Regions from separate parts of the Klebsiella sp. I138 genome, predicted to be linked through region 2. Evidence: predicted binding sites of a transcription regulator. Region 2 holds the regulator's gene; each other region holds the start of a gene.
The links. Region 2 encodes PurR, which represses purine synthesis genes. Its sites were predicted from a motif close to CANGCAAACGTTTGCNTG; they were not measured.
Positions count from the first base shown of each region.

Region 1 (6,757 bases), 1.0 Mb from region 2:
TCGCGTAGTGCGCCGTCGGACAGACGCAGCTCTTTGATCGCCAGCGCGTCGAAAACGCCGCAGAGGATAGCCAGACCCGGTGCAAAGACCGCTTTGCGTTCCTCCGACAGACCCGGCAGGCTGAGCGCGTCAAAGTTTTTATACTTCAGCACTTCCTCAACCAGCATTTCAAGACGTTCCGGGGTGATAAAACCGTCTTTCTCACCCATTTCGACCAGCACTTCCTGTGCGGCTTTGATGGTCCCGGATGCGCCGAGCGCCACGTTCCAGCCTTGGATGCGGAACTGCCACGCCAGGGTTTCCAGTTTCTGTACCGCCGACAGACGCGCACGCTGGAAATTCTCTTTGTTGATGGTGCCGCCAGGGAAGTAGATCTGCGAGAAGCTAACGCAGCCCATACGGCGGCTCTCAACCAGACGCGGCTCGAAATCTTCGCCAATCACCAGTTCCGTCGAACCCCCGCCGATATCGATGACCAGCTTACGGCCCCGTTCCGGCTGCGTATGTTCGACGCCCATAAAAATCAGGCGCGCTTCTTCGTTACCGGAAATTATCTCAATCGGATACGGAATGACTTTTTCCGCCCGCTTGAGAAATTCAGCGGCGTTGGCTGCCTGACGCAGGGTGTGTGTCCCGACGATGCAGACGCTGGAGGGGGAGAAACCCTGCAGGCGTTCGGCAAACAGCGACAAGCAGTTAAGCCCGCGCGTGATAGCCTCTTCGCTGAGTACAGAATTCTCATCTAGCCCATCGGCCAGGTGAACCCGCTGTTTCAGACGACCGATGATCTGCATAGCTCCGTCGACGACACGGGCGATCACCATATGAAAACTGTTTGAACCAAGGTCGACCGCGGCGAACTCCTGCGGACGAGGGGTTTTTTCGTTTATTGGCATAGGTTAGTCGGGCTGTTCGAGTGATTTGAGATAGTCGTAGATCGCCAATTGTGCACGCACTTTGCGGCGATTGCCGCGCTGCACATAGCGATTACTCAGTTCTTTATCAAGATAGCGTGCTTTGACCGTATCGTTGAACAAGAGATCAAAAATATCCAGGACGCGCTGTTTCAGCCGTGGATCCAGCAGCGGCGCGGCGACTTCAATACGGTAGTCAATATTGCGTGTCATCCAGTCCGCAGAGGAGAGCCAGACCTGTTTATCACCGCCATTTTCAAAAACATAGACGCGATCGTGCTCAAGGAAACGGTCGACGATACTGGTGACGCGAATATTCTCGCTGATCCCTTCCAGTCCGGGAATCAGGGAACACATGCCACGAATCAACAGATTAACAGGAACCCCAGAACTTGATGCGGCATACAGGCGATCTACCAGCCCTTTATCGACCAGGTTATTCAGCTTCAGGGTGATGCCGGAAGGCTGGCCGTTTTGGGCGTTGCTAATTTCTCTGTCGATCATTTCATACAGCAGGCGGCGCGAGTTCTGCGGTGAAACCAGCAGGTAATCGAAGCTCACCGGGCGATAGGGGTTTTCGATAAAGTTGAAGACGCGGCGCACTTCATTGGTGATGCGCGCATCTGCCGTCAGCAACGAATAGTCGGTGTACAGACGGGCTGTTTTTTCGTTGAAGTTGCCGGTACCGATATGCGCATAGCGGACGACTTCTTCCCCTTCTTTACGCGAGATCAGGAACAGCTTGGCGTGAATTTTCAGTCCCGGCGCGGAGAAGATAACGTGTACGCCGGCTTCGGTCAGACGCTTCGCCCAATGAATGTTGGCTTCTTCGTCGAAACGCGCCTGAAGCTCCACCACCACGGTGACTTTTTTCCCGTTATGGGCCGCGTGGATCATCGAGTCAATGATACGTGAATCTTTGGCGACACGATAAATGTTGATTTTGATTGCCAGCACGCTCGGATCGAATGAGGCCTGGCGCAGCAGCTCCAGTACGTGCTCAAAGGTATGGTACGGGTAGTACAGCAGCACGTCGCGTTCGCGAATCGCATCAAAGCCGTTGCGGAATTTATCGAACCAGGTGTGGCGCAGACGCGGCAGCGGCTTGTTGACCAGATTCGCCTTACCGACGTTCGGGAAGCCGATAAAGTCTTTAAAATTATGATAGCGCCCGCCTGGGAGCATTGAGTCGTAACGTGAAATGGAGAACATCTCGCGCAGCATTTCTACCATGGTGTCCGGCATATCGCGCTGATAAACAAAGCGGACTGGTTCAGCCGTCAGGCGCTGTTTCAGGCTCGAAGACATCAGCTCCATCAGGCTCGACTCCATCTCGTGCACCAGATCGTACTCGGCGTCACGGGTCATTTTCATCGAGTAGGCGTTCAGCGCATCGTAGTCAAAGAAGCCTTTAAAGATATCATCCAGGCAATAACGCAAAATGTTATCAAGCAGGATCATTGGCTTGCGGCGTCGCGGCGCTTCCGGCGGCAGATTAACGAAACGCGGGACTTTATCTGACGGAATTTCCAGCAGGGCGTAATTGATGGTTTCGCCGCGGATGATTTCGACCGCGAGATAGGTGTAATCGTCTTTCAGAAACTGGATAAGATCCGTCTCAGGGTTAATCAGAATGGGGGTGATGTGCTGGCGCAGGTACAGTTTAAAATAGTTGCGTAGCCAGGACTGCTGGTTCACCGAAAGCTGGCGTTCATTGATCAGGAAGATCTGGTTACGCGCCATCTCCAGCAACAGTTCATTATACAGGCTGTCAAATTCCTGGTCGGCCTTCAGTACTCGGGCCTGAATTTTGCCTAACAAATGGCGAGAATGGGCGGTACTGCCTTGTTCTTCGCTAATTATGATGCGGCGCTTAAGTTCAGCGAAGCGCACTTTATAAAATTCATCGAGGTTGTTGGAGTAGATTCCCAAAAAGCGCATGCGCTCAATCAGTGGGTTGCTTTTATCCGCCGCTTCCTGAAGTACGCGTTCGTTAAAGGACAACCAGCTGAGTTCTTTCTCGATATATAGCTTTTCCTGGCCCATTACAACTCACACTCCGGTTGATTGATGTTGCTTTTTCATTATGGCGAGCTTTGCCATTGAATGTCCAACTATGTCAAAGAAGTATGACAGTTTTCTTTCAATATGCTGTGAAGAAAAACGGTGGCGCACGAGTGCTGATATTGTGTGCAAAACAGAGGCGCTCCTGGGCATAAATCATGCATAGTTCGTACAGGAGAGAGGGCGAGGATATCGGCACACGATGAACCGGAAAAATGCGCCTCAGGCGAGGGCTGGAGGCGCTGATGGTTATTCTTCGGCTGCATAGCCTTGCGGTGGCAGAGGGGCGTTGTCAAGCCAGGCCTGATTCCCCTCCATGCGCAGACGACCGTCCATAAACCAGCTCACGACCAGTGGATAAATGGCGTGTTCCTGGGCCTGCACACGAGCGGTGATCTCGTCTTCGCTATCCTCGGCAAAAACCGGCACTTTGGCCTGTAAAATCACCGGACCGCCGTCGAGTTCATCAGTGACGAAATGCACCGACGTACCATGCTCCTCATCACCGTTTTCCAGCACCTGGCGATGCGTATGCAACCCCGGGTATTTAGGCAACAGCGACGGGTGGATATTCAGCAGGCGCCCCTGGTAATGGGCGACAAATGCCGGGCTCAGGATCCGCATGTAGCCCGCCAGTACCACCAGATCCGGAGCATAGGCATCAATCTCATGCACCAGCTCGCGATCGAAAGCCTCGCGATTGGCAAACTGGCTGGCCGTTAGCGCATGGGCCGGAATATTGGCCTCACGTGCGCGTTCAAGGCCGAACGCGTCGGCCTTATTGCTGAATACCGCTCTCAGGGTGCCGTTAATCTGCTTTCGGGCGCAGGCATCAATTATCGCCTGCAAATTACTTCCGTTACCGGAAATCAGCACCACAATGTTTTTCATTCAATGACCACACGCTGTTCGGAATCTGAAGCTTTGATATAGCCTATTTTCCACGCGTTTTCACCTTTCTCACTCAGCAGCGCGATGGCGCTGTCGGCGACTTCTGCCGGCAGGGCGATAACCATGCCGACGCCGCAGTTAAAGGTACGGTACATTTCATGGCTGCTGACGTTGCCGGCCTGCTGCAGCCAGTTAAAGACTTCCGGCCATTGCCAGGATGATTCGTCGATGACCGCCTGGGTGTTGTCCGGCAGGACGCGAGGAATGTTTTCCCAGAAGCCGCCGCCGGTCAGGTGTGCGATTGCGTGAACTTCAACGTTAGCAATCAGGTCCAGCACCGACTTAACGTAGATGCGGGTTGGTGCCAGCAGATGGTCGGCCAGCGGCGAACCGTTCAGGTCGGTGGTTTGGGGATCGACTCCGCTGACGTCGATAATTTTACGCACCAGCGAGTAGCCGTTGGAATGTGGGCCGCTGGAGGCCAGTGCGACCAGCACGTCGCCATCGGCGACTTTGCTACCATCGATAATTTCTGATTTTTCTACTACGCCGACGCAAAAGCCCGCGACGTCATAGTCATCGCCGTGGTACATGCCCGGCATTTCCGCCGTTTCGCCGCCAACCAGCGCGCAGCCAGACTGCAGGCAGCCTTCAGCGATACCGCTAATGACGCTGGCTGCCGTATCGACATCCAGTTTACCGGTTGCATAGTAGTCGAGGAAAAACAGCGGTTCTGCGCCCTGGACCACCAGGTCGTTGACGCACATCGCCACCAGGTCGATACCGATAGTATCGTGGCGCTTCAAATCCATCGCCAGACGCAGCTTGGTGCCGACGCCATCAGTGCCGGAAACCAGAACCGGCTCGCGGTATTTCTGCGGCAATGCGCACAGTGCGCCGAATCCGCCCAGTCCACCCATCACTTCCGGGCGTCGGGTTTTCTTCACCACACCCTTGATACGGTCGACGAGAGCGTTGCCTGCATCGATATCTACGCCGGCATCTTTATAGCTGAGAGAGGTTTTATCGGTCACTGCGAAATCTCCACACATTTGCGGTAGCAAGAAAAATCGGCGCAATTCTAACAGGGAAAGCAAACGTTTGCGAGCCTGCTTTACAGTCGGCGTTAATCGGCGGGGATATGAACAAATTTGAACCGCTTCACGAAAATGAAACCGGGTACATTCTTGTACTTGCCTCTGCCATCTGGAATGTCCATCATGCCACTGAAACCGGTTTCTTTTTTTATTCAGAAGAGCCGAACGTAGATTCTGCGGGGATTCAGGAGGAAGGGACGGGATGAACATTGCCGCATTTGATATCGGTGGTACGGCATTAAAAATGGGCGTGAGCACCGATGCGGGAGCGCTGCTTGAAAAAGGAAAGCAGTCGATTAACGACAGCGACGGCGACCAGATACTGCAGGCGATGCTGGCGTGGATTAGCGCTCATCCGCAGTGTGAAGGCGTAGCAATCAGCGCACCAGGCTATGTCAACCCGCACACCGGCTTTATCGAAATGGGCGGGGCAATCCGAAAATTCGATAATTTCGCCATCAAAAGCTGGCTGGAGCAACAGACCGGGCTGCCCGTTGCTATCGAAAACGATGCCAACTGTGTCCTGTTGGCCGAGCGCTGGCAGGGCAAAGCGTCCGATATGAGCGATTTTCTGGTCTTAACGATCGGAACCGGCGTCGGCGGCGCGATCTTTTGTCACAACCAACTGGTGCATGGCGCGCGTTTTCGTGCGGGCGAATTCGGTTATATGCAAACCGATCGTCCCGGTACCCGCGATGTTCGCCGTTACTCAATGAATGAAAACAGCACGATGCGCGTATTACGCCACCGCTATGCCGGGCATGTCGGTAAATCGCTGGAGGCGGTGACCGGGGAAGAGATCTTCGACCGCTATGATGCCGGCGATGCGGTCTGCCAGCGGCTGGTCGCTGACTTTTTCAACGGCCTCGGTACCGGTCTGTATAACCTGGTGAACATTTTTGATCCGCAGGCGATTTTCATCGGCGGCGGCATTGTGGAGCGGCCGGGATTCCTGGCGCTGCTGCGTGAGCATTTGGCCTGGTTCGGCATTGAGGACTATCTCGACACCGTCAGTCACGGCAACGATGCCGGGTTGATGGGGGCGGTTTACCATTTTAATCAGCAAAACCGATCGCTTAACGGCGATCGCTCATAAGGAAGAGAACATGTCTGGATTTAAAGAAGGTTTTCTGTGGGGCGGCGCAGTGGCGGCGCATCAGCTGGAAGGCGGTTGGCAGGAAGGTGGTAAAGGCATCAGCGTGGCCGACGTAATGACCGCCGGTGCACACGGCGTGCCGCGTGAAATCACCGACGGCGTACTGGCGGGGAAAAATTATCCCAACCATGAGGCGATTGATTTTTACCATCGTTATAAAGAAGACATTCAGCTGTTTGCCGAAATGGGCTTCAAATGCTTCCGCACCTCGATTGCCTGGACGCGCATCTTCCCGCAGGGCGATGAGCTGGAACCCAATGAAGCCGGTCTACAGTTCTATGATGACCTGTTTGATGAATGCCTGAAGTACGGTATTGAACCGGTGATCACGCTCTCCCACTTTGAAATGCCTTACCACCTGGTGACCGAGTATGGCGGCTGGCGTAACCGTAAGCTGATTGATTTCTTCGTCCGCTTTGCGAAGGTCGTGTTCAACCGCTACCAGCATAAAGTGAAGTACTGGATGACCTTTAATGAGATCAATAACCAGGCTAACTTCCACGAGGATTTTGCCCCGTTCACCAACTCAGGTCTGAAGTATCTGCCGAATGAAGATCGCGAGCCGGTAATGTATCAGGCGGCGCATTACGAGCTGGTGGCCAGTGCTCTGGCGGTAAAAGCCGCGCGCGATATTA
Region 1 covers NZ_CP180447.1:78,451-85,207, forward strand. The annotation lists gene ppx (exopolyphosphatase) at 1-896, opposite strand, end outside; gene ppk1 (polyphosphate kinase 1) at 900-2,960, opposite strand; gene purN (phosphoribosylglycinamide formyltransferase) at 3,228-3,869, opposite strand; gene purM (phosphoribosylformylglycinamidine cyclo-ligase) at 3,866-4,903, opposite strand; gene bglK (beta-glucoside kinase BglK) at 5,169-6,062, shown strand; gene ACMYSK_RS00355 (6-phospho-beta-glucosidase) at 6,073-6,757, shown strand, end outside.
Region 1: the regulator PurR is predicted to act here: its motif matches at 4,960-4,977, upstream of purM (phosphoribosylformylglycinamidine cyclo-ligase).

Region 2 (6,757 bases):
GAAGCGATCGTCCGCTCTTCCGAAGGTGGCATCTTTAACAACGCAGCTCAGGTCTGGAACCACACGTTTTACTGGAACTGCCTCGCACCCAATGCGGGCGGCGAGCCGGAAGGCGAGCTGGCAGCTGCCATCAACCAGTCTTTCGGCAGCTTTGCAGATTTTAAAGCGAAGTTTACCGATGCGGCAGCGAAGAACTTTGGCGCAGGCTGGACATGGCTGGTTAAAAATGCCGATGGCAGCCTGAGCATTGTCTCCACCAGCAACGCTGGCACGCCGTTGACCGGCGACGCCAAACCGCTGCTGACCGTGGATGTCTGGGAACATGCCTATTACATTGACTACCGTAACGCTCGCCCTGAGTATCTGGCGCACTTCTGGGCGCTGGTAAACTGGACGTTTGTCGCAGCCAATCTGGCGGCATAAAACGTTTACGCAGAAGGGGCAACCCTTCTGCGAATAAATCTACTGCCCGGCAAACGCCTCTTCCGGTTGCGAACGGCCGCCAAACAGCACCAGCAGCAGAGCCAGACCAGCAATAATCGCCCCCATCACCGGTACGAAGGCATAGCCCAGCCCGCCGGAAATTACCGCGCCACCGGCTGCCGCACCCAGCGCATTCCCCAGGTTAAACGCCCCGATGTTCACCGAAGATGACAGTCCCGGCGCTTCATGAGCCACTCTCATTACCCGCATTTGCAGCGGCGGAACCACGGCGAAGGTTGCCGCACCCCAGACCACCATACTGATAGCGGCCCCCAACGGCGTCTGAGCGAGCAGCGGAATGGCCAGCATAATTACCATCAGCAGCAATAGAAAACCCTTTAGCGTCCCGGAGACGGAGCGGTCGGCAAATTTACCGCCCAGGTAGTTCCCCAGGGAGAAGCCGACGCCGATCAACACCAGCATCGCGGTGACGAACAGCGGTGAAGCATGCGTAATGGTGTGCAGCACCGGTGAAATATAGGTATAGAGCGTAAACATGGCCCCCGCGCCGAGCACGGTGGTCAGCAGCGCAGATAGCACCTGCGGGCGGAGCAGCACGGAGAGCTCCTGCTTAACATTCGGCCGATCGCCGGCGCTACCTTCAGGCAACGAGAACCACAGGCTGACCATCGCCACCAGCCCCAGCCCCGCAGTCGCCAGGAATGACATTCGCCAGCCGATTGTTTCGCCCAGCCAGGTTGCCGCCGGAACGCCGCCAATGTTGGCGATGGTCAATCCCATAAACATGGTCGCCACCGCACTGGCCTGCTTATGTTTCGGCACCACGCTCGCCGCCACCACCGAACCAAGGCCAAAGAAAGCGCCGTGATTCAGGCTGGTGATAATACGTGAGAGCAGCAGCGTGGTGTAATCCGGCGCCATTGAAGAGAGGACGTTACCCAGGGTGAATATCGCCATCAGAAATATCAGCGCATTTCTGCGCGCGCGATGAGAGAGCAGCAACGTCATTAACGGCGCTCCGACCATCACGCCAATCGCATAAGCGCTGATCAGCATCCCCGCCGCAGGAATAGAGACGTCGACGCCCCTGGCAATCACCGGCAGCAGTCCCATCGGGGAAAACTCCGTTGTGCCAATACCAAACGCGCCTATCGCCAGCGCTAACAAGGGAAAGTTGATTTTCATTCAATGACTCCAGCAGACCGTCATCAGCGACGGTATCTCATCAGAAGTCAAAAGCATGACATCAATCACAAAAAAACAGAAGTAAACGAAATGACAAAAGATTTTTGCGAAATTGATAATAATGGGGAATATTGGGGGAAAGAGGCCTCTCCCCCGACAAAATCAGTGCAGTACCGCTGTCAGCCCGGCGGCAACAATAAGACCCAGGACAATAATCGTTGTTGTCAGCGAAAACTTTAAATCTGTATCCATCAATTTTCCCCCCAGTTATCCCCACACGAAAAGTGAGCTTGCTCATTTTTACACAATATAGCGTAAAAATCTTCTGAGATTTAGGGTGATGCACATTTTTGCTCTTCCCCTTTGCCGCAAGATCGGACAAAATCCCACGCTAATTTGAAAGCGTATCGGCCATTGACCCCTTCCTGTCGTTCTGTGTCGTTTTCCCGACGTGATGCAATGTTGAACATTGTATTCAGGGTGTGTATAGGCAAACGTTTACGTATCGATAATCAGACGATCAGGTCAAGGTCTGGAGTGAGAAGTAATGGCAACAATTAAAGATGTAGCGAAGCGCGCAAACGTTTCCACTACAACAGTTTCACATGTAATTAACAAAACCCGCTTCGTTGCTGAAGAAACCCGCAACGCGGTTTGGGCGGCTATCAAAGAACTGCACTATTCCCCAAGTGCCGTGGCGCGAAGCCTGAAGGTTAATCACACCAAATCGATTGGCCTGCTGGCCACCAGCAGCGAAGCGGCCTATTTCGCTGAGATTATTGAAGCCGTAGAAAAGAGCTGTTTCCAGAAAGGCTATACCCTGATTCTGGGCAATGCGTGGAACGATCTCGAAAAGCAGCAGGCCTACCTGTCGATGATGGCGCAAAAGCGCGTTGATGGTCTGCTGGTCATGTGTTCCGAATACCCGGAATCGGTTCTCAGCATGCTGGAAGAGTATCGCCATATTCCCATGGTGGTGATGGACTGGGGTGAAGCAAAAGCTGACTTTACCGATTCAGTCATCGATAACGCCTTTGAAGGCGGCTATATGGCCGGCCGTTACCTGGTCGAACGCGGCCACCGCGAGATCGGCGTGATCCCAGGCCCGCTGGAACGCAATACCGGCGCCGGGCGCCTGGCGGGCTTTATGCAGGCCATGGAAGAAGCGCAGATCGTCGTGCCGGAAAACTGGATTGTTCAGGGGGACTTCGAACCAGAATCTGGCTATCGCGCAATGCAGCAGATCCTCAGTCAGCAGCATCGCCCGACGGCGGTCTTCTGCGGCGGCGATATTATGGCGATGGGTGCAATCTGCGCCGCAGACGAGATGGGCCTGCGCGTTCCGCAGGACATTTCCCTGATCGGCTATGATAACGTGCGCAACGCCCGCTATTTCAGCCCGGCGTTGACCACCATTCACCAGCCGAAAGATTCTCTCGGCGAAGCAGCCTTCAACATGTTGTTGGATCGTATCGTTAACAAGCGCGAAGAGTCGCAGTCTATCGAAGTCCACCCTCGTCTGGTCGAGCGTCGCTCCGTCGTCGACGGCCCGTTCGTCGACTACCGCCGCTAAATGTCCCTACGGCGCCGGTCACTCCGGCGCCCGCAGCCACTCCCGGTTTAACGTTTCACTGTCGCCCAGATAATCCAGCAGCCATGACAGCGCCGGAGACGTGTCGCTCTGCTGCCAGGTCAGACAGCACGCGGCATCCGGGAACGGGTTCTCCAGCTCAAGCGCCGTCCATTCGCCGCAATCGATCCATGGGCGAGCAAAATGGGTCGGCACCATTCCCACGCACAGTCCCGCCGACAGACAGGTCGCCGATGATTCCCAGTCCGGTACCACCACCCTTTTCTGGTTGTCCAGTAGCCAGGTCGTGCGTTTTGGTAACGATCGGGAGGTGTCTTCTCGCACCAGCGACGGCCAGTTGCGCAACACGTCATCGCTGAGCGGCCCCGTCATCTGCGCCAGCGGATGATGGCTCGCTACCACGCAATGCCAGCTCAGCATGCCCATATCGCGGAAGGCGTAGCGCCCACCCACTGGAATCGAACGGGTTGCGCCGATGGCCAGCTCCACGCGACCGTCGGCCAGCGCATCCCAGACGCCGTTGAACACTTCCTGAAACACAATCAGTTCGACATCCGGAAAATGGCGATAGAAATCGACAATCATTTGCCGCATCCGTGCTGACTTAACAATGTCATCGACGGCTATCGACAGCTGGCCGCGCCAGCCGTTGGCTATCTGCTGACACTGCTGACGGGTGATCTGCATTTTTTTGATAACAGAGCGCCCTTCCTGTAAAAACCAGACCCCGGCCGGCGTTAATTCGACGTCGCGATGGCGACGTTCAAACAGCGGCACCGCCAGCCACTCCTCCAGTTGACGTACGGTATAACTGACCGCTGAGGGTACGCGGTGTAGTTCCTGTGCCGCCGCGCTAAAGCTCCCGTTGCGGGCCACAGCATCAACAACTTCCAGTGAGTATTCGGACCACATATTCTGCCTGCAAAAATTTTGAATGCATGTAGCAAATATTAGCGTTTCACAAGCCAGAATGCACTCCCTACACTCTGCGGCATCATACCTGCATCAGAAGAAAGAGAACGTTATGCAACAACCCGGGAAAGGATTTTTAGTTTGGCTGGCGGGACTCAGCGTGCTGGGTTTCCTGGCTACCGACATGTATCTGCCGGCCTTTTCGGCCATTCAGCAAGATCTCAATACCTCTGCGGCATCGGTCAGCGCCAGCCTGAGCCTGTTCCTCGCCGGCTTCGCCATCGGGCAGCTGTTCTGGGGCCCGCTTTCAGACCGCTACGGCCGCAAACCGGTTCTGCTGATCGGACTGACAATTTTCGCTATCAGCTGCCTGGGCATGCTGTGGGTTCGCGATGCTACGCTGATGCTGGTACTTCGCTTTATTCAGGCAATCGGCGTCTGCGCGGCGGCGGTCACCTGGCAGGCGATGGTTACGGACTATTATCCCGCCCAGCGCACTAACCGCATTTTCGCCACCATCATGCCGCTGGTTGGCTTATCGCCGGCCCTCGCACCCTTGCTCGGCAGCTGGCTGCTCGCGCATCTGGAATGGCAGGCCATCTTTGCCACTCTTTTCGCCATCACCCTGCTACTGATGGTGCCCGCCCTGCGTCTGAAGCCGGTCATCAAGCCGACGGGAGGCAGCGAGAAAAAACTGACGTTTATGACGCTGCTGCGCTCGCGCGAATACAGCGGAAACGTACTGATTTACGCCGCCTGCTCCGCCAGCTTTTTTGCCTGGCTGACCGGGTCACCGTTTATTCTGCATGACATGGGCTATAGCCCGACCGCTATTGGTTTAAGCTATGTTCCGCAGACGATCGCCTTTTTAGTCGGCGGCTACGGGTGCCGGGCAGCGCTGCAAAAATGGCAGGGTCAACAGCTGCTGCCGTGGCTGCTGGTTATTTTCGCCGTCAGCGTTGCCGCGACCTGGATGGTGGGGCTGGTTGAGAATGTGTCAATTATTGCGGTGATGGTTCCCTTCTGCGTAATGGCTATCGTCAACGGCGGGATTTATCCTATCGTTGTCGCCCAGGCGTTGAAGCCGTTCCCACAGGCAACAGGTCGCGCCGCAGCGCTGCAAAATACCCTGCAGCTGGGACTGTGCTTCCTGACCAGCCTACTGGTCTCTGCGTTAATTGCCACGCCGCTGCTGACGACCACCAGCGTCATGCTGGTCTCCATCGTACTGGCCGGGATAGGCTATTTGATGCAGCGGCAGGCTACTTGCCTGACGGCCGAATCGTCGCACGCATAAATGCGTTTCAGTGATGTTACGGCCCAGTAATTAGCCTGCTAATATATTTTTATTGAAAGGCCGTTATCAGCGGCCTATACTGGATCCTGCTTCACATAAATAGAAATTTTTTTGATTTTAACGGGGGCAGGATGCATCCCGTTTCACCATGGAAGGCCTTTCGGCAAGGGTTATCACCCTTCCTCTGTTCTACGTCGGATAGCTGCTTCACGGATATTCCGTGAGATTTCTCACAAAGCCAAAAAAGCGTCTACGCTGTTTTAAGGTTCTGATCACTTGGGCGTGATGGAGAAGCTATGAGTTCATCGTGTATAGAAGAAGTCAGTGTACCAAACGACGACTGGTACCGAATTACTGCCGAGTTACTCGGCCGTGCGGGCATTGAAATCAATGGTCCTGCCCCCTCCGATATCCGGATTAAAAACCCGCTCTTTTTTAAGCGCGTTCTCCAGGAAGGGTCGCTAGGGTTAGGCGAAAGTTATATGGACGGCTGGTGGGATTGCGAACGGCTGGATATATTCTTCCACAAAGTGTTACGTGCCGGTCTGGAAAGTCAGCTCCCGCATCATCTCAAAGATACATTACGTATCGCGGGCGCTCGCCTGTTCAATCTACAAAGTAAAAAACGCGCCTGGATTGTCGGCAAAGAACACTACGACCTCGGCAACGACCTTTTCAACCGCATGCTCGATCCCTATATGCAATATTCCTGCGCGTACTGGAAAGATGCGCAATCTCTGGAACAGGCACAGCAGGCAAAATTAGATCTTATTTGCCGCAAACTGCAGCTGGAGCCAGGGATGCGGGTGCTGGATATTGGCTGCGGCTGGGGTGGTCTGGCTTATTACATGGCCAAAAATTATCACGTCAGCGTGGTTGGCGTCACCATTTCTGCTGAACAGCAAAAAATGGCCCAACAGCGCTGTGAAGGATTAGATGTCACTATCTTGCTGCAGGACTACCGCGACTTACAGGACAGTTTTGACCGCATTGTTTCCGTCGGGATGTTCGAACACGTGGGGCCTAAAAATTACGCCACTTATTTTAAGGTGGTTGATCGCAATCTGAAAGCCGACGGCCGTTTCTTATTACACACCATTGGTTCCAAAGTTTCAGACCACAGCGTTGACCCGTGGATCAATAAATATATTTTCCCCAACGGTTGCCTGCCTTCGGTACTTCAGATTGCGCAAGCCAGCGAATCCCATTTTGTGATGGAAGACTGGCACAATATCGGCGCCGATTACGATACCACGCTGATGGCCTGGTACGAGCGTTTTCAGGCCAGCTGGCCCGACATTGCCGACAACTATTCGGAACGTTTTAAA
Region 2 covers NZ_CP180447.1:1,087,145-1,093,901, reverse strand. The annotation lists gene sodB (superoxide dismutase [Fe]) at 1-423, shown strand, start outside; gene ACMYSK_RS05045 (MFS transporter) at 463-1,629, opposite strand; gene ACMYSK_RS05040 (YnhF family membrane protein) at 1,792-1,881, opposite strand; gene purR (HTH-type transcriptional repressor PurR) at 2,177-3,202, shown strand; gene punR (DNA-binding transcriptional activator PunR) at 3,221-4,132, opposite strand; gene punC (purine nucleoside transporter PunC) at 4,245-5,429, shown strand; gene cfa (cyclopropane fatty acyl phospholipid synthase) at 5,726-6,757, shown strand, end outside.

Region 3 (6,757 bases), 1.1 Mb from region 2:
AAAGACGTTCGTGCATTAAGCTCGGGCTGCGTGCGGGTTAATAAAGCGTCGGAACTGGCAAATATGCTGTTGCAGGATGCTGGCTGGAACGATACGCGAATTTCCGATGCGCTCAAGCAGGGCGATACGCGGTATGTGAATATCCGTCAGAATATCCCGGTGAATCTTTATTATTTAACCGCCTTTGTGGGGGCGGATGGGCGGATGCAATATCGCACAGATATTTACAATTACGATCTCACCGCGCGATCTGGCGCACAAATTCTGGCGAAAGCAGAACAATTAATCAGGTAAATGAAGTAGTTCAACGAATTTTGTTGTCCTAACTCTCAGCGAAAACAGGCTCTGTTCGTCTACAGGGCCCGTATTTGCTGGGGTTAGGCTACCTTGACGTTGGCAATAATGCCCGGTAAGGTGCCTTTCGTGCGCCAGAAGTGCATATATTCGATTCATTTACTTGTAGACCTGATTATCATGGACAAATTTGACGCTAATCGCCGCAAATTGCTGGCGTTAGGTGGGGCTGCGCTCGGTGCTGCCGCCATACTGCCTGCGCCGGCATTTGCCACCCTCTCGACCCCCCGACCGCGTATTCTGACGTTGAATAACCTGCATACTGGTGAATCACTCAAGGCGGAGTTTTTCGATGGCAGAGGCTATATTCAGGATGAATTAGCAAGGCTTAACCATTTTTTCCGCGATTTCCGCGCGAATAAAATTAAGTCAATCGATCCGAGTTTGTTTGATCACCTCTATCGTCTGCAGGGATTACTTGGCACGAATAAACCTGTCCAGCTTATCTCCGGCTATCGTTCCCTCGATACCAATGATGAGCTCCGCGCACGAAGCCGTGGTGTAGCGAAACATAGCTATCACACCAAGGGACAGGCAATGGATTTCCACATTGAAGGCGTTTCGTTAAGCAATGTTCGCAAAGCGGCGTTATCTATGGGCGCAGGTGGTGTAGGATACTACCCACGTAGCAATTTTGTGCATATTGATACCGGTCCGGTAAGGCACTGGTAACGAAAGGAGCATCATGAACTATCGTATTATTCCGGTTACCGCGTTCGCTCAGAACTGTTCTTTAATCTGGTGCGAACAAACCCGGCTTGCAGCGCTGGTCGATCCCGGCGGTGACGCTGAGCGAATTAAACAGGAAGTCGCGGCAGCAGGCGTCAGCCTGATGCAGATTTTGCTCACTCACGGCCATCTCGATCACGTCGGTGCGGCGGCCGAACTGGCACAACACTATGGCGTGCCGGTTATTGGGCCGGAAAAAGAAGATGAGTTCTGGCTGGAAGGACTGCCAGCGCAAAGCCGAATGTTTGGTCTGGAAGATTGCCAGCCCCTGCAGCCGGACCGCTGGCTCAATGAAGGCGATACCGTCAGCGTGGGGAATATTTCTCTGCAGGTGCTGCACTGTCCTGGGCATACGCCAGGGCACGTCGTTTTCTTTGATAACGTCTCCCGGCTGCTGATTTCCGGCGATGTGATTTTTAAAGGTGGCGTCGGGCGTAGCGATTTCCCTCGCGGCGATCACGGTCAGCTGATTGACGCGATTAAACGTAAATTATTGCCTTTGGGTGATGATGTGACGTTTATTCCCGGTCACGGGCCGATATCGACGCTGGGCGATGAGCGTCTGCACAACCCTTTCCTGCAGGATGAAATGCCCGTCTGGTAAGTCACCTTGACGGGAAATAAAAAAGGCCGCGTAAGCGGCCTTTTTTTTGCCTGCCGGCGAGATTACAGCACGGCGACAATCGCTTCACACAGCGGAGCCATATTATCTGGCGTCATGCCGGCAACGTTAATACGCCCGGAAGCCACGGCGTAAATGGCGAACTCTTCACGCAGACGCAGTACCTGCTCTTTGGTCAGGCCACTGAACGAGAACATCCCGTTTTGCTTGATGATGAAAGAGAAGTCGCGGCTGGCCCCTTTTTCCTGCAGGGTATTCACAAACAGCAGGCGCATGCGCTGAATACGCTGGCGCATATCGGTCAGCTCTTGTTCCCAGATTGCACGCAGTGCGTCATTGCTGAGGATCGTGGCGACCACAGAAGCACCGTGAGCAGGCGGGTTGGAATAGTTAGCGCGGATCACAGACTTCATCTGGCTGAAAGCACGGTCAACGGTTTCGGCATCGGCGGCCACCAGGGTGCAGGCACCAACACGTTCGTTATACAGACCGAAGTTCTTCGAGTAGGAGCTGGCAACCAGCAGCTCCTTATGCAGTGCAACGAATGCACGCAGACCTTCAGCATCTTCTTCCAGACCGCGGGCAAAGCCCTGATAGGCGAAGTCGAACAGCGGCATCCAGCCTTTTTCAACTGACAGCTGCGCCAGCTGTTGCCATTGGTCCAGCGTCGGATCAATACCGGTTGGGTTGTGGCAGCAACCGTGGAACAGCACAACGTCACCCGCCTGTGCTTCACTGAGGCTCGCCAGCAGGCCGTCGAAGTCCAGCGCATGGTTGGCCGCATCATAATAGGTGTATTCACATACTTCCAGGCCGGCAGCGCTGAACACGCTTTTGTGGTTCGGCCAGCTAGGATTGCTAACCCAGACGCGTTTAGCTGAGGTATTTTTCGCCAGGAAGTCAGCGGCAACGCGCAGTGCGCCGGTGCCACCTGGCGTCTGGGCGGTACGTGCGCGCTTATCGCTGACGATAGGGCTACCTTTACCAAACAGCAGCTCCTGGGTGCAGCGGCCAAACTCAGGAATACCGTCGATACCCAGATAGTTTTTGGTGGTTTCATTTTCCAGCAGATACTGTTCTGCTTTTTTAACGCTGGTCAGGACCGGGGTTTTACCCGTTTCATCTTTGTAAACACCAATCCCGAGGTTAATTTTAGTTGGGCGGTCATCGGCACGAAACAGATCGGCCAGGCCTAAAATGGGGTCGGCAGGGGCGGCGGTAATGTTCTCAAACATGACGAGGTTCCATTGTGATTTCTGAGGGAATTTCGCTATCAGGGTAACGGGAGATTTACAAATTGCCAACCGTTTGCGACAAAAAGCGAGAAGGTTTTCGAAAGTTACGATCTTTATCTTAGTAATGTAGAAAAGCAGGACCGAAGTCCTGCTTTTTAGGCATATCACGAAGGGGTGTACTGATTTGAATTAGAACTGGTAAACGATACCCACTGCAGCCTGGTCATCGGTGGCCACTTTAGCAGTTTCGGTATAGCTGTTGTCGTCCAGCAGGTTGAATTTGTATGCTGCGTAGACGTTCATGTTCTTGTTGAAGTAGTACCAGGTACCCACTTCGATGTATTTAACCAGGTCAGCATCGCCGCCGGAGAAGCCGGTACGGCCCTGCAGGTTTTTACCTTTAGTCTGAACGTAGCCGATGGACGGACGCAGACCGAAGTCGAACTGATACTGAGCTACAGCTTCGAAGTTCTGGGTTTTACCCGCGAAGTAGCTATCCTGGTTTTCCGGGGTCATGTTGTAGGTCTGGGAGTACATGACTGCCGCGTAGACGTTGTTTGCATCGTACTTAGCGGAGGTTGCCCATGCTTCAGCTTTGTCGCCGTTGCCGTCAGCTTTCTGCTGAACGCTACGGTTAGAAGAGGCATAACCTGCAGACAGCGCGATACCGTTGTCAAATGCATAGGTTGCAGAGGTGCTGACGCCGTCGCCGTTCTGTTTGTGAACGTCACGAGAGCTGGCATCGTTTTTACCCTGGTACTGCAGCGCGAAGCTCAGGCCGTTAACCAGACCGAAGAAGTCAGAGTTACGGTAGGTTGCCACGCCGTTGGTACGGCCGGTCATGAAGTTGTCGGTGTAGTTCCAGCCATCGCCGCCCCACTCAACCAGCATATCGGTTGCGGATTCAACGTCGTAGATTGCGCCGTAGTTACGACCGTAGTCGAATGAACCGTATTCACCCGCTTTCAGACCTGCGAAGGCCAGACGAGTTTTGGTACCCTGAGAACCTTCAACATTGGACGCATCCATGTTGTATTCCCACTGGCCGTAACCGGTCAGCTGATCGTTGATCTGGGTTTCGCCTTTCAGGCCAATACGAGCATAGGTGGTGTCTTCGCTGTTGGTTGCACCGTTGGTGGTCCAAACGTGCTCGCCAACCATTTTCCCGTAGAAGTCCAGTTTGTTGCCGTTTTTGTTATAGATTTCTGCAGCGTTAGCTGCGCCGGCTACCAGCAGGGCAGGGATTACCACTGCCAGAATATTGCGCTTCATCATTATTTATTACCCTCATTAATATTTTTATATGAACACTTGCCACTGCCGCCAATAAATTCCGTCAATAAATATTTACAGAACTATTGATGATAGTTTGGTGTCTGAAGGCATCTTTCCATCCGCGCCAGCGTTTCGCTAGCCGGAAAATGCTACCAATGTCGCATATGAGTAACAATTCGAAAGAGTGTGTAACTAAATGTGTATTTTTAGGAACTTTGTGAACTCAATCAAAATTCCGTTCCACTTTGCTCGCAAAACAATCAGACCATATATATCTATATGAATTAATTATGATTAATTTAGATAAAGAGCCATTTGTGCATTTTATGTCTGCATTTCGCTTTTTTTTCGTTCAGCATTTGTCTTTGCATCTTGTGCTGCGCAAGGTTAAAAAATGAACAAAATTATCAGGCATTTCGTCGAGAAATGAACATAAGGTGCGGTTTGTCGTGCAGGAAAGAGGCGTAATAGTGAGTAACATAAATGTGAATTTGAAGGGTTGATGTTTGAGTTTTTTAATATTCATTAACAAAACTTGACATAAAAAAAGGCCAGCTTACGCTGGCCTGTGGCGATAATAAGAAAAAATAATCAGAAGGTGGCGTTACGCGGGGTTCGCGGGAACGCAATCACATCACGCACGTTCTGTACGCCGGTAACATAGGCTATCAGACGCTCGAAGCCTAGACCGAAGCCGGAGTGCGGCACGGTACCGTAACGACGCAGGTCGCGGTACCACCAGTAGTCTTCTTTATTAAGACCCATTTCCGCCATACGAGCATCAAGCACGTCCAGGCGCTCTTCACGTTGAGAACCGCCGATGATTTCACCAATACCCGGTGCCAGAACATCCATTGCCGCGACGGTTTTACCGTCTTCGTTAAGGCGCATATAAAACGCCTTAATATCTTTCGGGTAGTTTTTCACCACCACCGGCGCTTTGAAGTGTTCTTCTGCAAGATAGCGCTCATGTTCGGATGAGAGATCGACACCCCAGTAGACCGGGTTTTCAAACTGTCGGCCGCATTTTTCCAGAATGGCTACGGCATCGGTGTAATCAACCTGAGCGAAGTCGGCATCAATAAAACGTTCCAGACGGGATACGGCTTCTTTATCTACGCGCTCGGCGAAGAATTTCATATCGTCCGCACGTTCTTCCAGTACCGCCTTAAAGACGTACTTCAGCATGGCTTCTGCCAGGCCGGCGACGTCGTTCAGGTTCGCAAAAGCGACTTCCGGTTCCAGCATCCAGAATTCCGCAAGATGGCGGCTGGTGTTGGAGTTTTCAGCACGGAAGGTCGGACCGAAGGTATAGATTTTAGACAGCGCGCAGGCATAGGTTTCACCGTTCAGCTGACCGGATACGGTCAGGAACGACTCTTTACCGAAGAAGTCTTTATCGAAATCGACTTTGCCCTGATCGTTACGCGGCAGGTTTTCCAGATCCAGCGTCGAGACACGGAACATTTCGCCAGCGCCTTCGGTATCGGATGCGGTAATCAGCGGCGTAGAAACCCAGAAGAAGCCCTGCTCATCAAAGAAGCGATGCAGCGCTTGCGCCAGGGTATGACGCACGCGAGCAACGGCGCCAATGAGGTTGGTGCGCGGGCGCAGGTGAGCCACTTCACGCAGATACTCGATGCTGTGACGTTTAGCGGCCATCGGATAGGTATCCGGATCTTCTACCCAACCGGTCACTTCAACATGGCTGGCCTGGATCTCAAAACTTTGACCCTGGCCCTGAGACGCCACGATTTTACCCGTAACGACGACTGAGCAGCCGGTGGTCAGGCGCAGCACTTCCTGATTGTAATTGGGCAGAGAATTATTAATAACGGCCTGTACAGGATCAAAGCAGGAACCGTCATAGACGGCCAGGAAGGAAAAGCCAGCTTTTGAATCTCGGCGGGTACGTACCCATCCGCGCACGGTGACTTCGCAGTCAACGGCAACACGGCCCTGGAGTACGTCGGCTACAGGCACAACGCTCATAATAGTCTCTCTATTCGTAGTCCAATAAAAAATTCTGTTTCCCCCAATAACGGGGGGATATCTATGTTACCTGTCATCTTCCGTCAGACAAGCAGATTTCGCACCATGAAGGGGAGTTTTCGGAAATAAATTCGCAAATAAATAAAGAACAAGGAGCCAGAACGGCTCCTTGTGATGATTAACTGGCCTTTTTCACCGGCGGAAGATCGAAGGCTTTACGCAGAGCGCGGACAAAGGCTTTATCATGGCAGATCGTTTTCCCCGGGCTGTCGGAGAGTTTTGCGACCGGCTTACCGTTACACTCCACCAGCTTGATCACGATATTTAACGGTTTAACCTGTGGAATATCGCAGGTTAAGCGGGTACCAATACCGAAACTCAGATTGACTCGCGAAGAGAAGTGACGATACAGGTCAACGGCTTTCGCCAGATCGAGGTTATCAGAAAAGACCAGCACTTTGCTCATGGGGTCAATTCCCAGCTTCTGATAATGCGCAATGGCTTTCTCACCCCATTCAACAGGATCGCCTGAATCGTGGCGCAGTCCCTG
Region 3 covers NZ_CP180447.1:2,225,042-2,231,798, reverse strand. The annotation lists gene ldtD (L,D-transpeptidase) at 1-294, shown strand, start outside; gene ACMYSK_RS10465 (DUF882 domain-containing protein) at 475-1,026, shown strand; gene ACMYSK_RS10460 (MBL fold metallo-hydrolase) at 1,040-1,687, shown strand; gene ACMYSK_RS10455 (amino acid aminotransferase) at 1,750-2,940, opposite strand; gene ACMYSK_RS10450 (porin) at 3,130-4,215, opposite strand; gene asnS (asparagine--tRNA ligase) at 4,807-6,207, opposite strand; gene pncB (nicotinate phosphoribosyltransferase) at 6,386-6,757, opposite strand, start outside.
Region 3: the regulator PurR is predicted to act here: its motif matches at 3,003-3,020, upstream of ACMYSK_RS10455 (amino acid aminotransferase).